Alloalcanivorax dieselolei B5: one gene and its partners. The protein of the gene in region 4 interacts with the protein of the main gene of each other region in a pairwise test. Links are inferred from orthologs where the notes say so. Each region holds a gene or a part of one and is shown on either strand. Other genes may lie near its edges. The genes, in order: hfq, nusG, B5T_RS19195 and rho.

Region 1 (5,089 bases), 3.7 Mb from region 4 along the record:
ATGCCGTAAGCCGGCTTCCGATGGAAATCATCAATGTGGACTCCGCTTTGGTGTATCGGGGGTTGGAAATCGGTGCCGCATGCCCCACTAAGGAAGAGTTGGCGAAGGCGCCCCATCGGTTATTGGGGTTCCGGGATCCGTCGGAGCCCTATTCGGCGGCGGATTTCCGTGCTGACGCGCTGGCCGAGATCGAGGATATCCAGCGGCGTGGCAAAGTGCCGCTGCTGGTCGGCGGCACCATGCTGTATTTCAAGGCCCTGGCGGATGGGCTGGCGCCGATGCCACCGGCGGACCCGGCGGTGCGGGCGGAGATCGCCGCCCTGGCCGAGCGGGAAGGTTGGCCCGCGGTGCACGCGGAGCTGGCCCGGGTCGACCCGGTCAGTGCCGGGCGCCTCAAACCCGGTGATCGGCAGCGGTTGCAGCGGGCGTTGGAGGTGTACCGGCTCACCGGCGAGCCGCTGTCGGCATTCCATGCCCGGCACGAGACCCGCGCGGAAGCGCTGGAACAGGGCTTTTATCGTTTCAGTGGTCTGTCCTCGCCGGTGCTGAGTCTGGCGGTGGCGCCGCCGCGCCAGGAATTGCATCGGCGTATCGAGCAGCGCTTCCACGCCATGTTGCGGGAGGGGTTGTTGGAAGAGGTGGAAAGACTGTTTCATCGCGGCGATTTGCACGAGAATCTGCCGGCGATCAAAGCCGTGGGCTACCGACAGGTATGGGCCTATTTGGACGGCCAATGGGATTACCCGACCATGGTCGAAAAAGGTATCATTGCGACACGCCAACTGGCAAAACGGCAGCTCACCTGGTTGCGAAAATGGCCCGGATTGCAGTGGTACGACAGTACCGGGGAGAACCAGCGCAAGGCGTGCACAGCGCGGCTTGCGCAGGTTTGTAAATCCGTGTTTAGTAGCGGTGAGAATGATCTGGGGTGAAACTTTTTCAAGGTTATGTTGCCGGATGAATCAATGAACGGATTCAGGGCCCGGAGTCAGGGATGGCCGGTCTCGGATGGCCGGTTTTGGACGACCGGGGTATAACATTGAATTGGACACCCGCGGGACGCGGATTCAATGCGCTGATTGCCCGAACCGTTGGGCGCTACTTTTTATATTTGGATGCTGAGGAGAACTGCCATGTCAAAAGGGCATTCGCTACAAGACCCTTTTCTCAATGCGCTGAGAAAGGAACGTATTCCGGTTTCTATCTTTCTGGTTAACGGAATCAAACTGCAGGGGCAAATCGAGTCTTTCGACCAGTACGTGGTACTGCTGAAGAACGCGGTAAGCCAAATGGTGTATAAGCATGCCATTTCCACCGTGGTACCGGCCCGCAATCCGCGTGCGTCCGGCGGTGGCAATCCGGCCATGCAAGGCACCACCGGTGCCGCCGCCGGCGGCCAGGCTGGGGCGGGTGACGAATACGGTAATCAATAGTCGCGTCGCCTGTTCCGGCTTATGCAAAGCCACGCCCTTGCGGCGTGGCTTTGTTTTGTTGACCATCCTGCACGGCGCTGCTGACGTGATGCAGGAAATCACATTCGGTCCGTCGTATTTGTGGCGTTCCCGCGGACTGTGGGTACACTGAGGTCCATGGATTTATTCGAACGTACTGAACAGGTACGCACCGGGGCTGGCGAACGGGCCATTCTGGTGCACATGGACCTGCCCGACGCCTTCGGGCGGGAGGATCTGGAGGAATTCCACCACTTGGTGGTGTCCAGTGGCGTGGTGCCCGTGGCGGAATTGCTGGGCAAGCGCGACCGTCCTGATCCGGCACTGTTCATCGGCAGTGGCAAGAGCGAGGAACTGGCCGAGTTGGTACGCCAGGAAGAGGCCGATGTGGTGCTGTTCAACCACGCGCTCAGCCCGGCCCAGGAGCGCAATCTGGAGCGGGCGGCGAAATGCCGGGTACTTGACCGTACCGGCTTGATCCTGGACATCTTCGCCCAGCGTGCCCGTACCCACGAAGGGCGTTTGCAGGTGGAACTGGCTCAATTGCGGCACCTGGCTTCAAGGCTGGTGCGCGGCTGGACTCACCTGGAGCGGCAGAAAGGCGGTATCGGCCTGCGTGGTCCCGGGGAAACGCAGCTGGAAACGGACCGTCGCCTGATCCGGGATCGTATCCGTGCCATCGAGGCCCGGCTGGAAAAGGTACGCAAGCAGCGAGAGCAGGGACGCCGGGCCCGTGACCGTTCGGAGACGCCGTTGATCTCCCTGGTGGGCTACACCAACGCCGGCAAGTCCACCCTGTTCAATGCGCTGACCACCGGCGAGGTTTATGTTGCGGACCAGTTGTTCGCCACCCTGGACCCGACTCTGCGCAAGGTGCGGGTGCCAGGAGTGGGGCCGGCGATTCTGGCGGATACCGTGGGTTTCATCCGCCATTTGCCTCACCGTCTGGTGGAGGCCTTCCGGGCCACCCTGGAGGAAACCGTCAATGCTTCGTTACTGCTCCATATCACGGATTGCAGTGCCGAAGAGCGCGACGATAACGTGGCGTCGGTGAATGAAGTGCTGGAAGAGATCGGCGCCGATCAGGTGCCGGTGTTGCATGTTTACAACAAGGTGGATCGTTTCGGTGATACGCCCCGGCTGGACCGGGACGAACAGGGGCGGCCGTGGAGAGTGTGGCTGTCAGCCCGGGAGCAGCAAGGGTTTGATCTGTTGTACCAGGCGATTGCCGAACGGCTGGCCGAACACTGGGTGGACCGGTGGCTGCGTTTGCCGCCGGAGGCCGGGCGCTTGAGAGCGCGTTTACATGAGGCGGGCGAGGTGCTGGCGGAGGAAGCCGGCACCGACGGCGCCATGTTGCTGAGGGTGCATCTGAACCGGGTGCACTTTGAACGCCTGCTGCGAGAAGCGGGTCTCAGCGAAAAGGATGTATTGGTGCCGGCGCCTCAGGTTGCAGAGGGCTCGGCCCATTCCTACAATCCAGAACGCTCGCACAAAGCGGGATAACGGAGAAATCAATGGCCTGGAATGAACCTGGCGGCAATAAACCCAGGGATCCCTGGGGTGGGGGCGGTGGCGGAGATCAACGTCCACCCGATCTTGATGAAGCGCTGAAGAACCTGAAGGATCGCATCAACGATCTGTTCGGGGGTAAAGGTGGCGGCGGCGGTGGCGGCAAGCGAGGCGCCGGCGTACCGAAAGGACTGCTGATCATCGTCGCTCTGGTGCTGGTGGTCGGCTATGTGATGATGGGCTTTTACCAGGTGGACCAGCGGGAGCAGGGCGTGGTGCTGCGCTTCGGCAAGTTCAACCGCATGGTGGAGCCGGGCCTGAACTGGCGAGCGCCGGTGATCGAACAGGCGATGAAAGTGGATGTGGGCCAGAACCGCAGCTACGAGCTGAGCGAAGAAATGCTCACCCGCGATACCAATATCGTCTCCGTGACACTGGGAGTGCAGTACAAGGTGCTGGATCCCCAGGCGTTTCTGCTGCGGGTGGCCGCTCCGGAAGCCATTCTTGAACACGCCACCAGCTCCGCGCTGCGCCATGTGGTGGGCAGTTCCACCATGGATGACGTACTGCGTGACCAGCGTGAGGATATTCGCCTGGAGGTGCGCAAGCGGCTGCAGGAATACCTGGACCGCTATAACACCGGCCTGGTGATCAACCAGGTGGTGCTGGACCGTACCGCGGCACCGGATGCCGTGCGTGACGCCTTTGACGACGTGGCCAAGGCCCGTGAGGATGAGGACCGCTTCAAGAAGGAAGCGGAGGCGTACTACAACGCGATCATTCCACAGGCGCGTGGTAAGGCCGCGCGGATCACCGAGGAAGCCAAGGCCTACAAAGCCAAGGTGGTGGCGGAAGCCCAGGGTAACGCCGCGCGCTTCGAGGATCTGGTCACTGAATATGAGAAGGCGCCGTCCATCACCCGGCACCGTTTATACCTGGACACCATCACGGAAGTCCTGGGTGCATCCAGCAAGGTTCTGGTTGATGTGAAAAATGGCAATAACCTGATGTATCTGCCTCTGGATCAGCTGATGAAGCCAAGGGAAACCGCGAAAGGGGTCGAGAGTGGCTCCGGCGGGTCTTCCAGCAGCACATCGCGCACCACCAATGCGGGCGCCGATGACGGCGGAAGCAGCGGGGGCCAGACGCCACGCAGCCTGTATAACACCAACCGCACGGAGATTCGCTGATGGGTACACGAGGTTGGCTGATGCTGGTGGCGGCGGGCGTACTATTGCTGCTGGCATTCGATTCATTCTATATCGTCAATGAAACCGAGAAGGCGGTGCTCAAGCGCTTCAGCCGGATCGAAAGTACTGACATCAAACCCGGGCTGTATCCGAAGGTACCGCTGATCGACGAAGTGGTTCGCGTGGATGGCCGTCTGCTGACCCATGACGTGCCCACTCAGGCGTTTCTCACCGGCGAGAAGAAGCTGCTCAACGTGGATGCCTTCGTGACCTGGCGTATTGCCGATGTCCAGCGCTATATCGTCAGTGTCGGCGCGGGCTCCAACAACAGCATGGTGATGGAGCGCCGCGCCCGGGAACTGCTCGATCCGCGTGTCAACGAGGCGCTGCGGAACCAGTTCGCCGCCCGCACGGTGCAGGAAGTGGTGGCGGGTCGAGGTGGTGAGCTGCCTGATGAGGCGCTGGATCCGTCCGCGGTGAGCACCGGTGAGGCCCTCGACAAAAGCGAGGAGCAGCTGGCGTCCGAAGAAGACGAGGAATTCCGCAAGAAAGTGCAGGAGAAAGGGGCCACCCAGGCGTTGCTGGAAGACAAGAACGACCAGCGTGAGAAGCTGATGAACTCGGTGGCCGAGGAAGTGAACGCCGCCACTCTCCAGGACTTGGGGATCGAAGTGGTGGATGTTCGCGTGAAGCAGGTGGATTGGCCCGATGAAGTGCGTGGCCGGGTGTTCGACCGGATGCGTGCCGAGCGGGCCCGGGATGCCTCCGAGCATCGCTCCGAGGGGCGCGAGGAAGCGGAGCGGATCCGTGCCGCGGCCGATCGCGAGGAAACCGAAACCGTGGCGCGGGCCTACGAAGAGGCACAGAAAGTCCGGGGTGAAGGGGATGCCCTGGCCACCGGAATTTACGCCCGGGCCTACTCCCGCGATGAAGAGT
Region 2 (5,289 bases), 260 kb from region 4 along the record:
AGTTACGCCGCCAGACTTAATGTCAGGCAGCTTCCTGCTGTTTCTTGTCCTTCACAGCGGCCATCGTGCGAACAAACTTGCCAGGCACCTCGTTGAGGGTACGGACAAACTTGGCCACCGGGGCCTGCATGACGGACAAAAGCTGAGCAAGGGCCTCGTCGCGGGTAGGCAGCTTGGCCAGGACATCGATATCCTGAGCACCATACGCCACACCGCCGACAGCCAGCGCTTTCACTTCGAGCTTGTCATGATCCTTGGCGAAATCCTTGATGAGCCGAGCGGCAGCGCCCGGATCTTCTTGGGAAAACGCCAGGACAGTGGGGCCGACCAGCGAATCGTTGAGGCACTCATATTCGGTACCTTCAACAGCACGCTTGGCCAGCGTGTTCCGAACTACTTTCAGATACACGCCGGTTTCGCGGGCCTTCTTGCGCAGCTCGGTCATCTGAGCCACGGAAAGACCACGATAGTCGGCAACCACAGCAGACAGCGCTTCGGAAGCAACAGCGTTCACCGAAGCCACAATCGCCCGTTTGTCCTCCAGATTCAAAGGCACAATTTACCTCCTGGATTCACAAACAAACCGGATTCCCAGACTGCGTAACCGAGGATCCGGCGGTTGCCATGACCGGTTACCCGGTCGTTATCGCGGAAGCCAGCCCCTGCTTTGACACAGGATTTGCAACTACCGCGCCTACGCAGGCGGTCACCCCTTAACCCTCCCCGAGACCTGAGCTCATAAAGCCAGACTGCGTCTCGCAGGACGGACCTGCGGTCTTTGACGCCCCGACGGCATGCCGCCGGGATCAAAGAACGTGGGCCGCGCCAATCAATCGGCGCGACCCATATACCTTACATAGCCAGAGAGGCGGTATCGATCGCCAGGCCCGGGCCCATGGTGCTGGACAGCGTTACTTTCTTGAAGTACGCGCCCTTGGCGGAAGCCGGTTTCGCCTTCTTCAGGTCGGCGATCAGTGCTTCCACGTTTTCCTTGATGGCATTGGCATCGAAACCGATCTGACCAACGGTGCAATGGATGATGCCACCCTTGTCGGTACGGTAACGCACCTGGCCGCCCTTGGCGTTTTTCACCGCCTGAGCCACATCCGGGGTCACGGTACCCACTTTCGGGTTCGGCATCAGGCCGCGAGGACCAAGGATGGTACCCAGCTTGCCGACCACGCGCATGGCGTCGGGAGAAGCAATCACCACATCAAAGTTGATTTCGCCGCCCTGAACCTGCTCGGCCAGGTCGTCAAAGCCCACCACGTCGGCGCCGGCTTCTTTCGCTTCTTCGGCTTTGGCGCCTTGAGCAAACACCGCCACACGAACGGTTTTCCCGGTACCGTGAGGCAGAACGGAAGCACCACGGACGTTCTGGTCGGATTTACGCGGGTCGACGCCCAGGTTCACCGCCACATCAATGGACTCTTTGAATTTCACCGCTGACAGCTCGGTCAACAGAGCTACCGCCTCTTCCACCGGGTACGCCTTGCCCGGCTCAATTTTTTCGCGGATGGCGCGGGCGCGTTTGGACAGTTTGGTCATTGTTTAGTCCTCTACGTCCAGGCCCATGGAACGGGCGGAGCCCGCGATGGTGCGCACGGCGGCGTCCAGATCGGCAGCCGTCAGATCCGGTTCTTTCGCCTTGGCGATCTCTTCCAGTTGCGCACGATTCACCTTGCCCACCTTTTTGGTGTTGGGCTCACCGGAACCGCTCTTGATACCCGCTGCTTTCTTCAGCAGGTAGGCGGCCGGCGGTGTCTTCATGGTGAAGGTGAAGGAACGGTCGTTATAAACCGTAATCACCACCGGCACCGGCGCACCGGCATCCAGCTGTTGAGTCTGGGCGTTGAACGCCTTACAGAACTCCATGATGTTCACGCCATGCTGACCCAGCGCGGGACCAACAGGCGGTGAAGGGTTAGCCTGACCCGCTGCCACCTGCAGCTTGATGTAGGCTTGTACTTTCTTAGCCATGCTATTGAGACTCCTTGGGTGCGAACGCCCGAATGAAACAGGCTCCCCTCAGGTTGTCGACAACCCGGCGCAGATCGCCGGGACGGGCGTCAGGTCTTTTCAACCTGACCGAATTCCAGCTCCACCGGAGTAGAGCGACCGAAAATAAGCACGGCCACGTGCAGCCGGCTCTTCTCGTAGTTGACTTCCTCGACCACGCCATTGAAATCGGCAAAGGGCCCATCGACAACCCGCACCACTTCGCCGGGCTCGAACAGCGTCTTGGGCTTCGGCTTTTCAACAGCGTCATCCATGCGACGCAGGATGGCATCCGCCTCTTTCTGGGTAATCGGAGAAACACGCCCGGGATTCTTCGGATCTTCTCCAATGAAGCCCATGACCTTCGGCGTTTCCTTTACCAAATGCCAGGAGTCGTCGCACATCTCCATTTGCACCAGCACATAGCCTGGGAAAAATTTCCGCTCGGACTTACGTTTCTGACCGCCACGAATCTCGACCACCTCTTCGGTGGGCACGAGAATTTCGCCAAACAACTCTTCCATGGAGCGCAATTTGATGCGTTCTTCCAGAGCCCGTTTGACGTGCTTTTCAAAGCCGGAATAGGCGTGTACCACGTACCAGCGCTTAGCCATGTGTACCCCTTAGCCGATGAGCGTCGAGATCAGGCCGCTGAGCGCCCAGTCGAGCACGAACAACAGCAGCGCCACGATCACCACGAAGACCAGAACGATCAGCGTGGTCTGCAGCGTTTCCTGACGGGTGGGCCACACCACCTTGCGCAGCTCCACCATGGAGTCCTTACGCAGTTGATTGAAGGACCTGCCCTGCTCGGTCTGCAAAGCCACGAAGGCCGCAACCAGGGCAACCGCCACCACGCCAAGGGCCCGATACAGGGGAGACACGTCGGAGAAATAGCTGTTGCCAAAAACAGCAGCGGCCACCAGAGCGGCAACGACAAGCCACTTGATGACCTCTAGAGTGGAGGACCCAGATTGTCCTTCAACTTTCTCGTTCATCTGCCGATGCACCCCGCCGCCTGACGGCAGCTCTGGGAAAATTGGCAGGCCAGGAGGGACTCGAACCCCCAACAGCCGGTTTTGGAGACCGGTGCTCTACCAATTGAACTACTGGCCTGTAACTCAGTATTCAGAAACAAAACAGGCCGGAGCCGAAGCCCCGGCCTCGAATTGTCTTACTCTACGATCTTGGCCACCACGCCGGCGCCAACGGTACGGCCACCTTCGCGGATCGCGAAGCGCAGACCGTCTTCCATGGCGATCGGTGCGATCAGCTCAACGTCCATCTGCACGTTATCGCCCGGCATCACCATCTCGGTGCCTTCCGGCAGCGTACAGGCACCGGTCACGTCGGTGGTACGGAAGTAGAACTGCGGACGGTAGCCGTTGAAGAACGGAGTGTGACGACCACCTTCGTCCTTGCCCAACACGTACACCTCGGCAACGAACTTGGTGTGCGGGGTGATCGATCCCGGCTTCGCCAGAACCTGACCACGCTCCACTTCGTCACGCTTGGTGCCACGCAGCAGCACGCCAACGTTCTCACCCGCGCGGCCTTCGTCCAGCAGCTTGCGGAACATCTCAACACCGGTACAGGTGGTCTTGGTGGTATCTTTGATACCCACAATCTCGATCTCTTCACCCACCTTGATGATGCCACGCTCCACACGACCGGTTACCACGGTACCGCGGCCGGAGATGGAGAACACATCCTCGATCGGCATCAGGAACGGCAGATCCACCGCACGCTCCGGCTCCGGAATGTACTCGTCCAGCGTTTCCACCAGCTTCTGTACCGCCGGCATGCCGATCTCGCTGGTGTCACCTTCCAGCGCTTTCAGAGCGGAACCCTTGATGATCGGGGTGTCGTCGCCCGGGAAGTCGTAGTCGCTCAGCAGCTCACGCACTTCCATTTCAACCAGTTCCAGCAGCTCTTCATCGTCCACCATGTCCGCTTTGTTCAGGAACACAACGATGTACGGCACGCCCACCTGGCGAGACAGCAGAATGTGCTCCCGCGTTTGCGGCATCGGGCCGTCAGCCGCGGACACCACCAGAATCGCGCCGTCCATCTGCGCCGCGCCGGTGATCATGTTCTTCACGTAGTCGGCGTGACCCGGGCAGTCAACGTGCGCGTAGTGACGGGTCGGAGAGTCGTACTCCACGTGGGAGGTCGCGATCGTAATACCACGCTCACGCTCTTCCGGGGCGTTATCGATCTGATCGAAGGCGCTCGCCGAACCAGAACCCCACACCTCGAAGCACACCCGCGTCAAAGCGGCCGTCAGCGTCGTCTTACCATGGTCAACGTGACCAATCGTGCCCACGTTTACGTGCGGTTTATTACGTTCAAACTTTTCCTTTGCCACGACTCTCTACCTCTCAACTTGGCTGTGCATTTCCGTCTGAACGGCGCCTCTGCCCAGATAAAACCCTGTCGGACCGCGCCTTCCGCGGACCATCTTGGCACCACCAAGACACATAAAGCCGGACCCAGGTGGTACCCGGGCCCGGATTCTGGAGCTCATGACCGGATTTGAACCGGTGACCTCACCCTTACCAAGGGTGTGCTCTACCTACTGAGCTACATGAGCGTAACCTTTATTTCGCAGACCTCTTTGTTGGCCTGCGAACTTCCGCAGCCTGGAGCGGGCAGCGGGAATCGAACCCGCATCATCAGCTTGGAAGGCTGAGGTTCTACCACTGAACTATGCCCGCAAACCTTCTGTCTGCCCGCCAGCTTGCTGGCGATATATCTGGTGGAGGGGGGAGGATTCGAACCTCCGAAGCTTTCGCGTCAGATTTACAGTCTGATCCCTTTGGCCACTCGGGAACCCCTCCAGAAAAGGGCCTACATTCTCTTTACGGCTCAGCCCCTTGTCAACATGTTTTCAGGGGCTTTCAAGCTCCTGGCGCGGCAGAAAAGGTGGAGCTGGCGAGAGGAGTCGAACCCCCGACCGGCTGATTACAAATCAGCTGCTCTACCAACTGAGCTACGCCAGCATGAAGCGAGCTTTGCTTCAAAGGCTGCGCATTCTATAGAAACCCCAAGGGGTCTGCAATCGCTTCTCGCCACCCCGGGCAAGAACATCATGACCTGACAGTCACCCTTTCCACTGAGCGTTCCCCGGACACTGACTCTTGCTACGACCCGCCTGCGGGTTTCCAACCAGAAAATCAGCCAGAGCAGCCCCGCCATCTTCCGTCGGGGGCAAATAAATCCAATACTCCGTCACCTCCCGAGCGGTCTCACGAACGAAGACAGGGTAGCCGGCATTACGCATTTTTGTGC
Region 3 (5,276 bases), 190 kb from region 4 along the record:
GCTACACCCTGGATGAGCTGCAGAACGATATTACCGGTGGCGCGACCCCGGCCTCCTTCGAGCCGTCCATTGATTATGTCGTCACCAAGATTCCGCGTTTCAACTTCGAGAAGTTCGCCGACGCGGATCCGGTGCTGACCACGCAAATGAAGTCCGTGGGCGAAGTCATGGCCATCGGTCGTAATTTCCAGGAGTCCCTGCACAAGGCGCTGCGCGGACTGGAAGTGGACTCCGTGGGCTTCGATCCGAAAGTGGATCTGGATGCGCCGGACGCCGCCGAGCGTATCGCCCAGCAGCTGTCGACGCCGGGGCCGGAGCGCATCTGGGTGATTGGTGATGCGTTCCGTAGCGGTCTCGGTGTGGACGACGTGTACGCGCTGACCAAGATCGACCGCTGGTTCCTGGTGCAGGTGGCCGACCTGATCGCCGAGGAAAGCCGGTTGGTGGATTTCACGTTCACTGATCTGAGCCGTGACACGCTGTACCGTCTCAAGCGTAAGGGGTTCTCCGATGCCCGCCTGGCCCAACTGCTGGGCGTGCGGGAGGCGGATGTGCGCAGCAAGCGCCATGACCTGGGCGTGCGGCCGGTGTTCAAACGGGTGGATACCTGCGCCGCCGAGTTCCCCACCAGTACCGCTTATATGTACTCCAGCTATGACGAGGAGTGCGAATCGAACCCCTCCGACCGTGACAAGATCATGGTGATCGGCGGCGGTCCGAACCGGATCGGTCAGGGCATCGAGTTCGACTACTGCTGCGTGCATGCGGCCTTCGCCATGAAGGACGACGGTTACGAGACCATCATGGTCAACTGTAACCCGGAGACCGTGTCCACCGATTACGACACCTCCGACCGTCTCTACTTCGAGCCGGTGACGCTGGAAGACGTGCTGGCCATTGCCGACGTCGAGCGGCCCAAGGGCGTGATCGTGCAGTATGGCGGGCAGACGCCGCTGAAACTGGCGCGGGCACTGCAGGCGGCGGGCGTGCCGATTATCGGCACCAGCCCGGACGCCATCGATGAAGCGGAAGATCGCGAGCGCTTCCAGCAGATGGTCAACAAGCTTGGCCTCAAGCAGCCGCCGAACCGCACCGCCCGTTCCCTGGAAGAGGGTCTGAAGCTGGCGGAAGAAATCGGTTATCCGCTGGTGGTGCGGCCTTCCTACGTGCTGGGCGGCCGGGCCATGGAAATCGTTTACAACGAGGCGGAACTGCGCAGCTACATGAACAACGCGGTGAGTGTCTCCAATGACTCTCCGGTGCTGCTGGATCGTTTTCTGGACGATGCCATCGAAGTCGACGTGGACGCTATCTGCGATGGTACCGACGTGGTTATCGGCGGGATCATGCAGCATATCGAGCAGGCCGGCGTGCACTCCGGTGACTCCGCCTGCTCGCTGCCGCCGTATTCCCTGGACGATAGCGTACAGGACGTGATGCGCCAGCAGACCGCCGCCATGGCCCTCGAACTGGGCGTGGTCGGCTTGATGAACGTGCAGTTCGCGGTGAAGGGCGAGGACGTCTACGTGCTCGAAGTGAACCCGAGGGCGTCCCGGACCGTGCCCTATGTGTCCAAATGCATCGGCGTTTCACTGGCCAAGGTGGCCGCCCGTTGCATGGTGGGGATCAGCCTGAAGGATCAGGACTTTACCTCGGAGGTGACGCCGCGCCACTATTTCGTCAAGGAAGCGGTTTTCCCGTTCGCCAAATTCCCGAAAGTGGATCCCATTCTTGGTCCGGAGATGAAATCCACTGGCGAAGTGATGGGTATTGGCAGCAGTTTCGCCGAAGCCTTCGGCAAGGCATCCCTGGGGGCCGGCGAACGTTTGCCGCAAGAAGGCACGGCGTTCATTTCCGTGCGCGAGGTGGACAAGCCCGCGGCGGTGGACGTGGCCCGCACCCTGAGTGAGCTGGGCTTCGAGCTGGTCGCCACCCGCGGTACCGCGGCGGTCATCGCCGAAGCGGGACTGCCGGTGACACCGATCAATAAAGTGCTCGAGGGACGGCCGCATATTGTCGACATGATTAAAAACGACGGCGTGGCGCTGATCGTGAATACCACTGAAGGCAAGCAGGCGATCCGCGATTCCTTTGCGATTCGCCGTTCCGCCCTGCAGCACAAGGTGTTTTACACCACCACGATCACCGCCGCGCAGGCGGTGTGTCAGGCCATGGCCCTGCGCGATGAGCCGCAGGTGCGTCGGCTGCAGGACTTGCACGCCGAAATCTAATTGTACGGGGTACCCGGGGCCGGGTGCCCCGCGCTACCCACGGATGATTATTTGAGGTTGAACCTATGCAACGCATTCCGATGACGGTCAGTGGTGCCGAAGCATTGCGCAAAGAGCTGGACCATCTGAAAAAGGTGGAACGGCCCCGTATCAGCGCGGCCATCGCCGACGCTCGTGAACACGGTGATCTGAAGGAAAACGCGGAATATCACGCTGCCCGTGAGCAGCAGAGCTTCTGCGAAGGGCGTATCAACGAGATCGAAGGCAAGCTGTCCGCCGCTCAGATCATTGATATTACCCAGCTGGACAACACCGGTAAGGTCATTTTCGGCGCGACCGTGACCATCATCGACGTGGACACCGATGAAGAGAAGGTCTACCAGATCGTGGGTGACGACGAAGCCGACATCAAGCAAGGCAAGATCAGTGTCAATTCCCCCATCGCCCGTGGCCTGATCGGCCGGGCGGAAGGCGATGTGGTGCAAATCGACACCCCGGGAGGCACCCGGGAGTACGAGGTGGACAAGGTCGAGCACCTGTAAGGGGCTTGCGCGGGGCTTCGGGCCGGGAGCCCTCGCTTCAGTTCCGGGCTCTCAGGACATTGGACAGTTTGGGGTTGGGCTTGGCGGCCGCCCGGTAAAGCAGGGCGATGTTGCCGATACGCTGGATCAGCTCGGCACCGCTGGCCTCGCACAGCGCGTTCACCAGATCGGTGCGCTGGTCGCGGGTGGGGGCGTTGACGCGCACCTTGACCAGCTCGTGGTCTTCCAGGCGCAGGTTCAATTCCTCGGTGAAGGATTCGGTCAAGCCCTTGTCGCCGGTCTGCAGCACCGCTTTCAGGTGGTGGCCGATGGTGCGCAAGCGCTTTCTGTCCTGTGGGCTCAAAGGCATGATGTTCTCCAAATTGGGGGCGCTATTCTAGGTACGCGGCCGCTGCCCTGCAATCATCCCGGGGTCCCCAGCGCTATCCCCTCGGGGGGCACCAGGACCGGGTAACAGGATGAACCTTTATGGCCAGATCAAAAAGCAGCCAGCGCTGGTTGCGGGAACATTTCGACGATCACTGGGTGGCCCGCGCCCAGGCTGAGGGCTACCGCTCCCGGGCCAGTTTCAAGCTGCTGGAGATCCACGAAAAAGACAAGTTGTTCCGGTCCGGCATGCGTGTGCTGGATCTGGGGGCCGCCCCCGGTGGCTGGGCCCAGGTGGCTGGCCGGCTGGTCGGTTCCCGGGGAACGGTGGTGGCCAGCGATATTCTGGCCATGGATCCGATCCCCGATGTCGCCTTCATTCAGGGGGATTTCCGTGAGGAGGCGGTCTACCAGCAAATCCTGGACAGCCTGGGTGGGCACAAAGTGGACCTTGTAATGTCCGATATGGCCCCCAATATGAGTGGTAACCGTGCCGTGGACCTGCCGCGGGCCATGTATTTGGCCGAGTTGGCTCTGGATATGGCGGAGAGCGTCCTTGAACCGGACGGCGTTTTCCTGGTCAAGGTGTTTCAGGGAGAGGGCTTCGATGAGTATCGGCGGAGTCTTCAGGACCGGTTTCGGCGGGTGGTGAGCCGCAAGCCGGCGGCCAGCCGCCCTCGCTCCAATGAAGTGTATCAATTGGGGTGGCACCTGAAATAGTGTAAGGTTTAGAAGTCAGTATGCGCACTTGCGCCCGAACGAATCGAGGTCTCCCTTGAACGACATGACCAAGAACATCGTACTGTGGCTGGTGATTGCCGGGGTCCTTTATGTGGTGGCCTCCAGCATCAACCCCCAGCCCAGTCAGCAGATGCTGAACTACTCCTCCTTCATTGAGAGCGTGGAGAGTGGCAAGGTGGCCCGGGTAACCATCGGGGATACCCGGATTGCCGGTGAAATGAAGAACGGCGGCAAGTTCGAAACGGTCAAGCCGCCGGCGCTGGACACCAATCTGATTCCCACCCTGATCCAGAATAAAGTGGATGTGGTCGGCAAGGAGCCGGAGCGTCAGGGCTTCCTGACCCAGTTGTTCCTGTCGGTGCTGCCGATCCTGCTGATCCTGGCCATTTTCATCTTCTTCATGCGGCAGATGCAGGGCGGCGGCAAAGGTGGTGGCGGGCCGATGACCTTCGGCAAGTCGAAGGCGCGGCTGATGAGCGAGGATCAGATCAAAACCACCTTCGCGGATGTGGCCGGTGTCGAGGAAGCCAAGGAAGAAGTGCAGGAGTTGGTGGAATTCCTGCGCGATCCCGCCAAATTCCAGCGACTTGGCGGCAAGATTCCCCGTGGTGTGCTGATGGTGGGGTCTCCGGGGACCGGTAAGACCCTGCTCGCCAAGGCCATCGCCGGCGAGGCCAAGGTGCCGTTCTTCAGTATCTCCGGTTCCGATTTCGTGGAAATGTTCGTTGGTGTCGGTGCCTCCCGGGTGCGCGACATGTTCGATCAAGCCAAGAAGCACGCGCCCTGCATTATCTTCATCGACGAGATCGATGCCGTGGGCCGTTCCCGTGGCGCGGGTCTTGGCGGTGGCCACGATGAGCGTGAGCAGACCCTGAACCAGTTGCTGGTGGAGATGGACGGTTTTGACGCCAATGACGGCATCATCGTCATCGCCGCCACCAACCGTCCCGATGTGCTGGACCCGGCGCTGCTGCGTCCGGGCCGGTTCGACCGTCAGGTGACCGTGCCGCTGCCCGATATCCGTGGCCGCGAACACGTATTGAAAGTGCATATGCGCCCCGTGCCGGTGGCCGAGGACGTGGACGCCAGTGTGATCGCCCGTGGTACCCCGGGCTTCTCCGGCGCCGATCTGGCCAACCTGGTCAACGAGGCCGCGCTGTTCGCCGCCCGCGCCAACAAGCGGGTGGTGACCATGGAGGAGTTCGAAAAGGCCAAGGACAAGATCCTGATGGGCGCCGAGCGCCGCTCCATGGTGATGAGTGAGAAAGAAAAGCTGAACACCGCCTACCACGAATCCGGCCATGCGATTGTCGGCCGGCTGGTGCCGGACCACGATCCGGTCTACAAGGTGAGCATCATTCCTCGTGGCCGTGCCCTGGGTGTGACCATGTATCTG
Region 4 (4,343 bases):
TCCTGGAAGACCTGTCCAAGGAATACGCCGACAAGCTGACCATCGCCAAGCTGAACATCGACGAGAACCCGGATACCCCGCGCAAGTACGGCGTACGGGGCATCCCGACTCTCACCGTGTTCAAGAACGGCGACGTCGAAGCCACCAAAGTGGGGGCGCTGTCCAAGTCCCAGCTCTCCGCTTTCCTGGACAGCACCCTGTAGTACGCTGTCAGTCCCGGCCAGCCCGTAATCAATTCGTCCCCGATCAGTTTGATTATGGGCTGGACAGGCGCCGACTCACGGTGGTACATTCCAAAACCAGCGTTTTCGCACCCTCAAGCAGGGGATCTCTAATTCGTTTGTTCTTGAGTTAAGATTCACCCATGGCCTCGCGTCAGGGGCGGCATCGGTGGGTGATTTTCGGCAGGGGGACATCCCTTCATTATCCATGATTCGACAACGGGCCTGAGCACACCGGCCGGATGTCCTGATATTTCCCACCGAAACCTCACGAACCAATCAATTAGAGATTTCCACGGCTTTGCCGGCTAAGCGCTCCAGAACGACGTGCCCTCATCGTAGGGACAACGAATCCGATAATCGGACTTTCATAAAACAACACCGTCCCCAGGTGTTTTCCAATCATTCATTCTCTAGACACCCAACACACCAATGAATCTGACCGAACTGAAGCAGAAGCCTATTGGCGAACTCCTGGACATCGCCAAGGAACTGGGCCTGGAAAACCTGGCCCGTACCCGCAAACAAGACGTCATCTTCTCGATTCTGAAGAGAGCCGCCAAAAACGGCTCGGACATTTACGGCGACGGCGTCTTGGAGATTCTTCAGGATGGCTTTGGCTTTTTACGTTCCGCCGAAGGCTCCTATCTGGCGGGACCGGATGACATCTATGTGTCACCGAGCCAGATTCGTCGCTTCAATCTGCGCACCGGCGATACCATTTCCGGCAAGATCCGGCCTCCCAAGGATGGCGAACGCTATTTCGCCATGCTCAAGGTCAACGAGATCAATTTCGACAAGCCGGAAAACGCCAAGAACAAGATTCTGTTTGAAAACCTGACGCCGCTGTTTCCCACCGAGCGGCTGGTCATGGAAGTGGGCAACGGCTCCACCGAGGACATCACCGCCCGGGTGATCGATCTGGTGGCGCCGATCGGCAAAGGGCAACGCGGCCTGATCGTGGCCCCGCCGAAAGCCGGTAAAACCATGCTCCTGCAGAACATCGCCCACTCCATCGCCCGCAACAACCCCGAATCCCACATGATCGTGCTGCTGATCGACGAACGTCCCGAAGAGGTGACGGAGATGTCGCGCACGGTACGCGGTGAGGTCGTGGCCTCCACCTTCGACGAACCGCCCGCTCGCCACGTGCAAGTAGCGGAAATGGTGATCGAAAAGGCCAAGCGTCTGGTCGAGCACAAGCAGGACGTGATCATCCTGCTGGATTCCATCACTCGTCTGGCGCGCGCCTACAACACCGTGCAGCCCAGCTCCGGCAAGGTTCTGACCGGTGGTGTGGATGCCCACGCCCTGGAGAAACCGAAACGTTTCTTCGGTGCCGCCCGGAACATCGAGGAAGGGGGCAGCCTGACCATTCTCGCCACCGCGCTGGTGGAAACCGGCTCCAAGATGGACGAGGTAATCTACGAGGAGTTCAAGGGCACCGGCAACATGGAACTGCACCTGGACCGCAAGGTATCCGAAAAGCGTGTGTTCCCGGCCATCAACATCAGGAAGTCCGGCACCCGTCGCGAAGAGCGGCTGGTCAGCGAAGACGAACTGCAGAAGATGTGGATCCTACGCAAAGTGCTGCATCCGATGGATGAGATCGGCGCCATGGAGTTCCTGTTGGACCGCATGAAACAGACCAAGACCAATCTGGAATTCTTCGAGTCAATGAAGCGCAAATAATCCGCGCTGACCTCGAGAAAGACAGCGAAAGGCCCGTCCCGGATACCCGAGACGGGCCTTTCGCGTTCTCACACCGGATTATTTACCGGCGGTGAGCGTGTTGTAGCTGGTCATCAGATTCCGGTAATCCGGAATATGTTTCGAGAACAGCGCAGCCAGCCCTTCAACGTCGTTACGCCAGTCACGGTGCAGTTCGCAGGCGGTACCGAACCAGGTCATCAGTTGCGCGCCGGCGGCGGACATCCGATCCCAGGCGGCATCCCGGGTAAGCGGATCGAAGGTACCGGAGGCATCGGTAACCACGAACACCTCGAAATCCTCCTCCAGTGCCGACAGAGCCGGAAAGGCCACACACACTTCCGTCACCACACCCGCGATGATCAGTTGCTTCTTGCCGGTGGCTTTCACCGCCTTGACGAAATCCTCGTTATCCCAGGCGTTGATCTGACCCGGCCGGGCGATGTACGGCGCATCGGGGAACAGCGCTTTCAGTTCCGGGATCAGCGGACCGTTGGGGCCGTCCTCGAAGCTGGTGGTCAGGATGGTGGGCAGATTGAAGTACTTGGCCAGATCCGCCAGCGCCAGCACGTTGTTGTTGAACTTGTCCGGCTCGATGTCCCGAACCAGCGACAACAAGCCTGCCTGATGATCAACCAATAACACGGCGGCATCATCTTTGTTCAAACGGTTGTATTGCTTACCCATGATCAATCTCCTCAATTGGTTTGCCTTGCCCGTTGGGTTATCGCTGCCGACAACCTCGTCGAAGGATCAAGATATCGCGGGTGCGAACATCTTGATGATCATGTTATTAATGGAACTCTGAGTCGTGTAGATAGTAAATTTGTCACTCAGTGTTCTATTAATGGAACGATAACAGGCCTGATCTTGGAAAACCTCAACGACCTCTATTACTACGTGAAGACCGTGGAACACGGCGGTTTTGCCCCCGCCGGCCGCGCCCTGGGCCAGCCGAAATCGAAACTCAGCCGGCGCGTGGCGGCGCTGGAGGAACGCCTGGGCGTGCGTCTGTTACACCGCTCCACCCGGCATTTCTCCGTCACGGAGATCGGGCGCACCTACTACGACCACTGCAAGGCGATGCTGGTGGAAGCCGAGGCCGCCCAGGACGCCATAGACAGCGTACGCGCCAGCCCCAAAGGGGTCATCCGGCTGACCTGCCCGGTGACCCTGCTGCATGTGCATATTGGCGCCTTCCTGGCGGACTTCATGACCCGCTACCCGGAAGTCACCGTGCATCTGGAAGCCACCAATCGGCGCGTGGATGTGATCAACGAGGGCATTGATGTGGCGATTCGGGTGCGGCCTCCGCCGCTGGAAGACAGTGATCTGGTGCTGAAGGTGCTCTCGGACCGCCATCCGGCAATGGTGGCCAGCCCGGCAATGGTGGCGCGTCACGGGCTACCGGCAACGCCTGAAGCGCTGAGTGAATGGCCGAGCCTGGCACTGAGCAACCCGCAATCCAGCTATGTCTGGGTTCTGTACGGCCCCGATGAGCACCAGGCCACCGTGCCTCACCATCCCCGCTTCGTCACCACCGACATGATTGCCCTGCGCCGGGCGGCGGTGGCGGGAGTAGGCGTGGTGCAGTTGCCGTTGCTGGCCGTGCGTCGGCAGTTGGACGACGGCAGCCTGATTCATCTGCTGCCGGACTGGGCACCACGCCGGGATATCATCCACGCGGTGTTTCCATCACGACGGGGCCTGTTACCGGCGGTGCGGACCCTGATCGACGAACTGGCTCTGTTTTACCAGTCCTTCGAGGAACGCTGAACGGACAGCCTCCCCCGCTTTTGCCGCACCACCACAACTCGCGGGCGGGATCAGTGGATAAACAGCCAGTAGAACAGCGCACCGATCATCACCCACTTGAGAATGTAGTACAGGCCGCGGTTACGCTTCTTCAGATCCTTGGCTTTGGCCCGGGCCTTGTAGACCACATCGAACACTTTATTCAGCAGGCCGACGCGATCCCCCGCCATATTCTCCGTACTGGTGGCGCGCACCACCACGGTCTTGAAGACCCGGTTGATGGCCGTGGCAAAACGGTAACGCAACGGCCGTTCCACATCGCAGAACAGGATCAGCCGATCCTGATCGGTGTTGTTTTCCGCCCAATGGATGAAGGTTTCATCGAACACCACGTCTTTACCGTCGTGCCAGACGTGCTGCTCACCGTCGACGTAGATGGCGCAGCGGTCGTCGTTGGGGGTCACCAGGCCCAGGTGATAACGCAGGGAGCCCGCGAACGGATCACGGTGCCTGCCCAGCTTGGCGCCGGCGGGCAACATGGCGAACATGGCCGCGTTGACGCTGGGCACCTGATTGACCAGCGCCACCGAACGGGGACACAGCGCTTCCGCGGAAGGCTGGGAATCGTCGTACCATTTCAGATAGAAGCGCTTCCAG

Evidence for each region.
Region 1: the proteins of rho (region 4) and hfq interact in binary tests that used the Escherichia coli proteins (3 or more experiments, as listed by UniProt). The link is inferred for Alloalcanivorax dieselolei B5 from one-to-one orthologs.
Region 2: the proteins of rho (region 4) and nusG interact in binary tests that used the Escherichia coli proteins (3 or more experiments, as listed by UniProt). The link is inferred for Alloalcanivorax dieselolei B5 from one-to-one orthologs.
Region 3: the proteins of rho (region 4) and B5T_RS19195 interact in binary tests that used the Escherichia coli proteins (3 or more experiments, as listed by UniProt). The link is inferred for Alloalcanivorax dieselolei B5 from one-to-one orthologs.

The regions. Positions count from the first base shown.
Region 1 is NC_018691.1:819,887-824,975, forward strand. The notes cover bases 121-2,783. They hold hfq (RNA chaperone Hfq), read left to right. Parts: upstream 121-1,133; coding sequence 1,134-1,433; downstream 1,434-2,783. Other genes in these bases: miaA (tRNA (adenosine(37)-N6)-dimethylallyltransferase MiaA), read left to right, coding at 121-932; hflX (ribosome rescue GTPase HflX), read left to right, coding at 1,590-2,783. Also shown: more of miaA, read left to right, coding at 1-120; more of hflX, read left to right, coding at 2,784-2,957; FtsH protease activity modulator HflK, read left to right, coding at 2,969-4,153; protease modulator HflC, read left to right, coding at 4,153-5,089. UniProt on the Escherichia coli protein: RNA chaperone that binds small regulatory RNA (sRNAs) and mRNAs to facilitate mRNA translational regulation in response to envelope stress, environmental stress and changes in metabolite concentrations.
Region 2 is NC_018691.1:4,216,663-4,221,951, forward strand. Bases 842-3,704 are described here. They hold nusG (transcription termination/antitermination protein NusG), read right to left. Parts: upstream 2,613-3,704; coding sequence 2,070-2,612; downstream 842-2,069. Other genes in these bases: rplA (50S ribosomal protein L1), read right to left, coding at 853-1,548; rplK (50S ribosomal protein L11), read right to left, coding at 1,552-1,980; secE (preprotein translocase subunit SecE), read right to left, coding at 2,622-2,996; tuf (elongation factor Tu), read right to left, coding at 3,173-3,704. Outside these bases: rplJ (50S ribosomal protein L10), read right to left, coding at 23-556; more of tuf, read right to left, coding at 3,705-4,366; B5T_RS18870 (SPOR domain-containing protein), read right to left, coding at 5,102-5,289. UniProt on the Escherichia coli protein: Part of the processive rRNA transcription and antitermination complex (rrnTAC). The complex forms an RNA-chaperone ring around the RNA exit tunnel of RNA polymerase (RNAP).
Region 3 is NC_018691.1:4,287,558-4,292,833, reverse strand. Bases 1,467-4,316 are described here. They hold B5T_RS19195 (YhbY family RNA-binding protein), read right to left. Parts: upstream 3,123-4,316; coding sequence 2,811-3,122; downstream 1,467-2,810. Other genes in these bases: ftsH (ATP-dependent zinc metalloprotease FtsH), read left to right, coding at 3,924-4,316; rlmE (23S rRNA (uridine(2552)-2'-O)-methyltransferase RlmE), read left to right, coding at 3,242-3,859; greA (transcription elongation factor GreA), read left to right, coding at 2,297-2,773; carB (carbamoyl-phosphate synthase large subunit), read left to right, coding at 1,467-2,231. In the rest of the region: more of carB, read left to right, coding at 1-1,466; more of ftsH, read left to right, coding at 4,317-5,276.
Region 4 is NC_018691.1:4,478,664-4,483,006, forward strand. What follows is about bases 1-2,783. They hold rho (transcription termination factor Rho), read left to right. Parts: upstream 1-653; coding sequence 654-1,913; downstream 1,914-2,783. Other genes in these bases: trxA (thioredoxin TrxA), read left to right, coding at 1-203; ycaC (isochorismate family cysteine hydrolase YcaC), read right to left, coding at 1,992-2,618. Outside these bases: B5T_RS20080 (LysR family transcriptional regulator), read left to right, coding at 2,802-3,707; B5T_RS20085 (aspartyl/asparaginyl beta-hydroxylase domain-containing protein), read right to left, coding at 3,758-4,343. UniProt on the Escherichia coli protein: Facilitates transcription termination by a mechanism that involves Rho binding to the nascent RNA, activation of Rho's RNA-dependent ATPase activity, and release of the mRNA from the DNA template.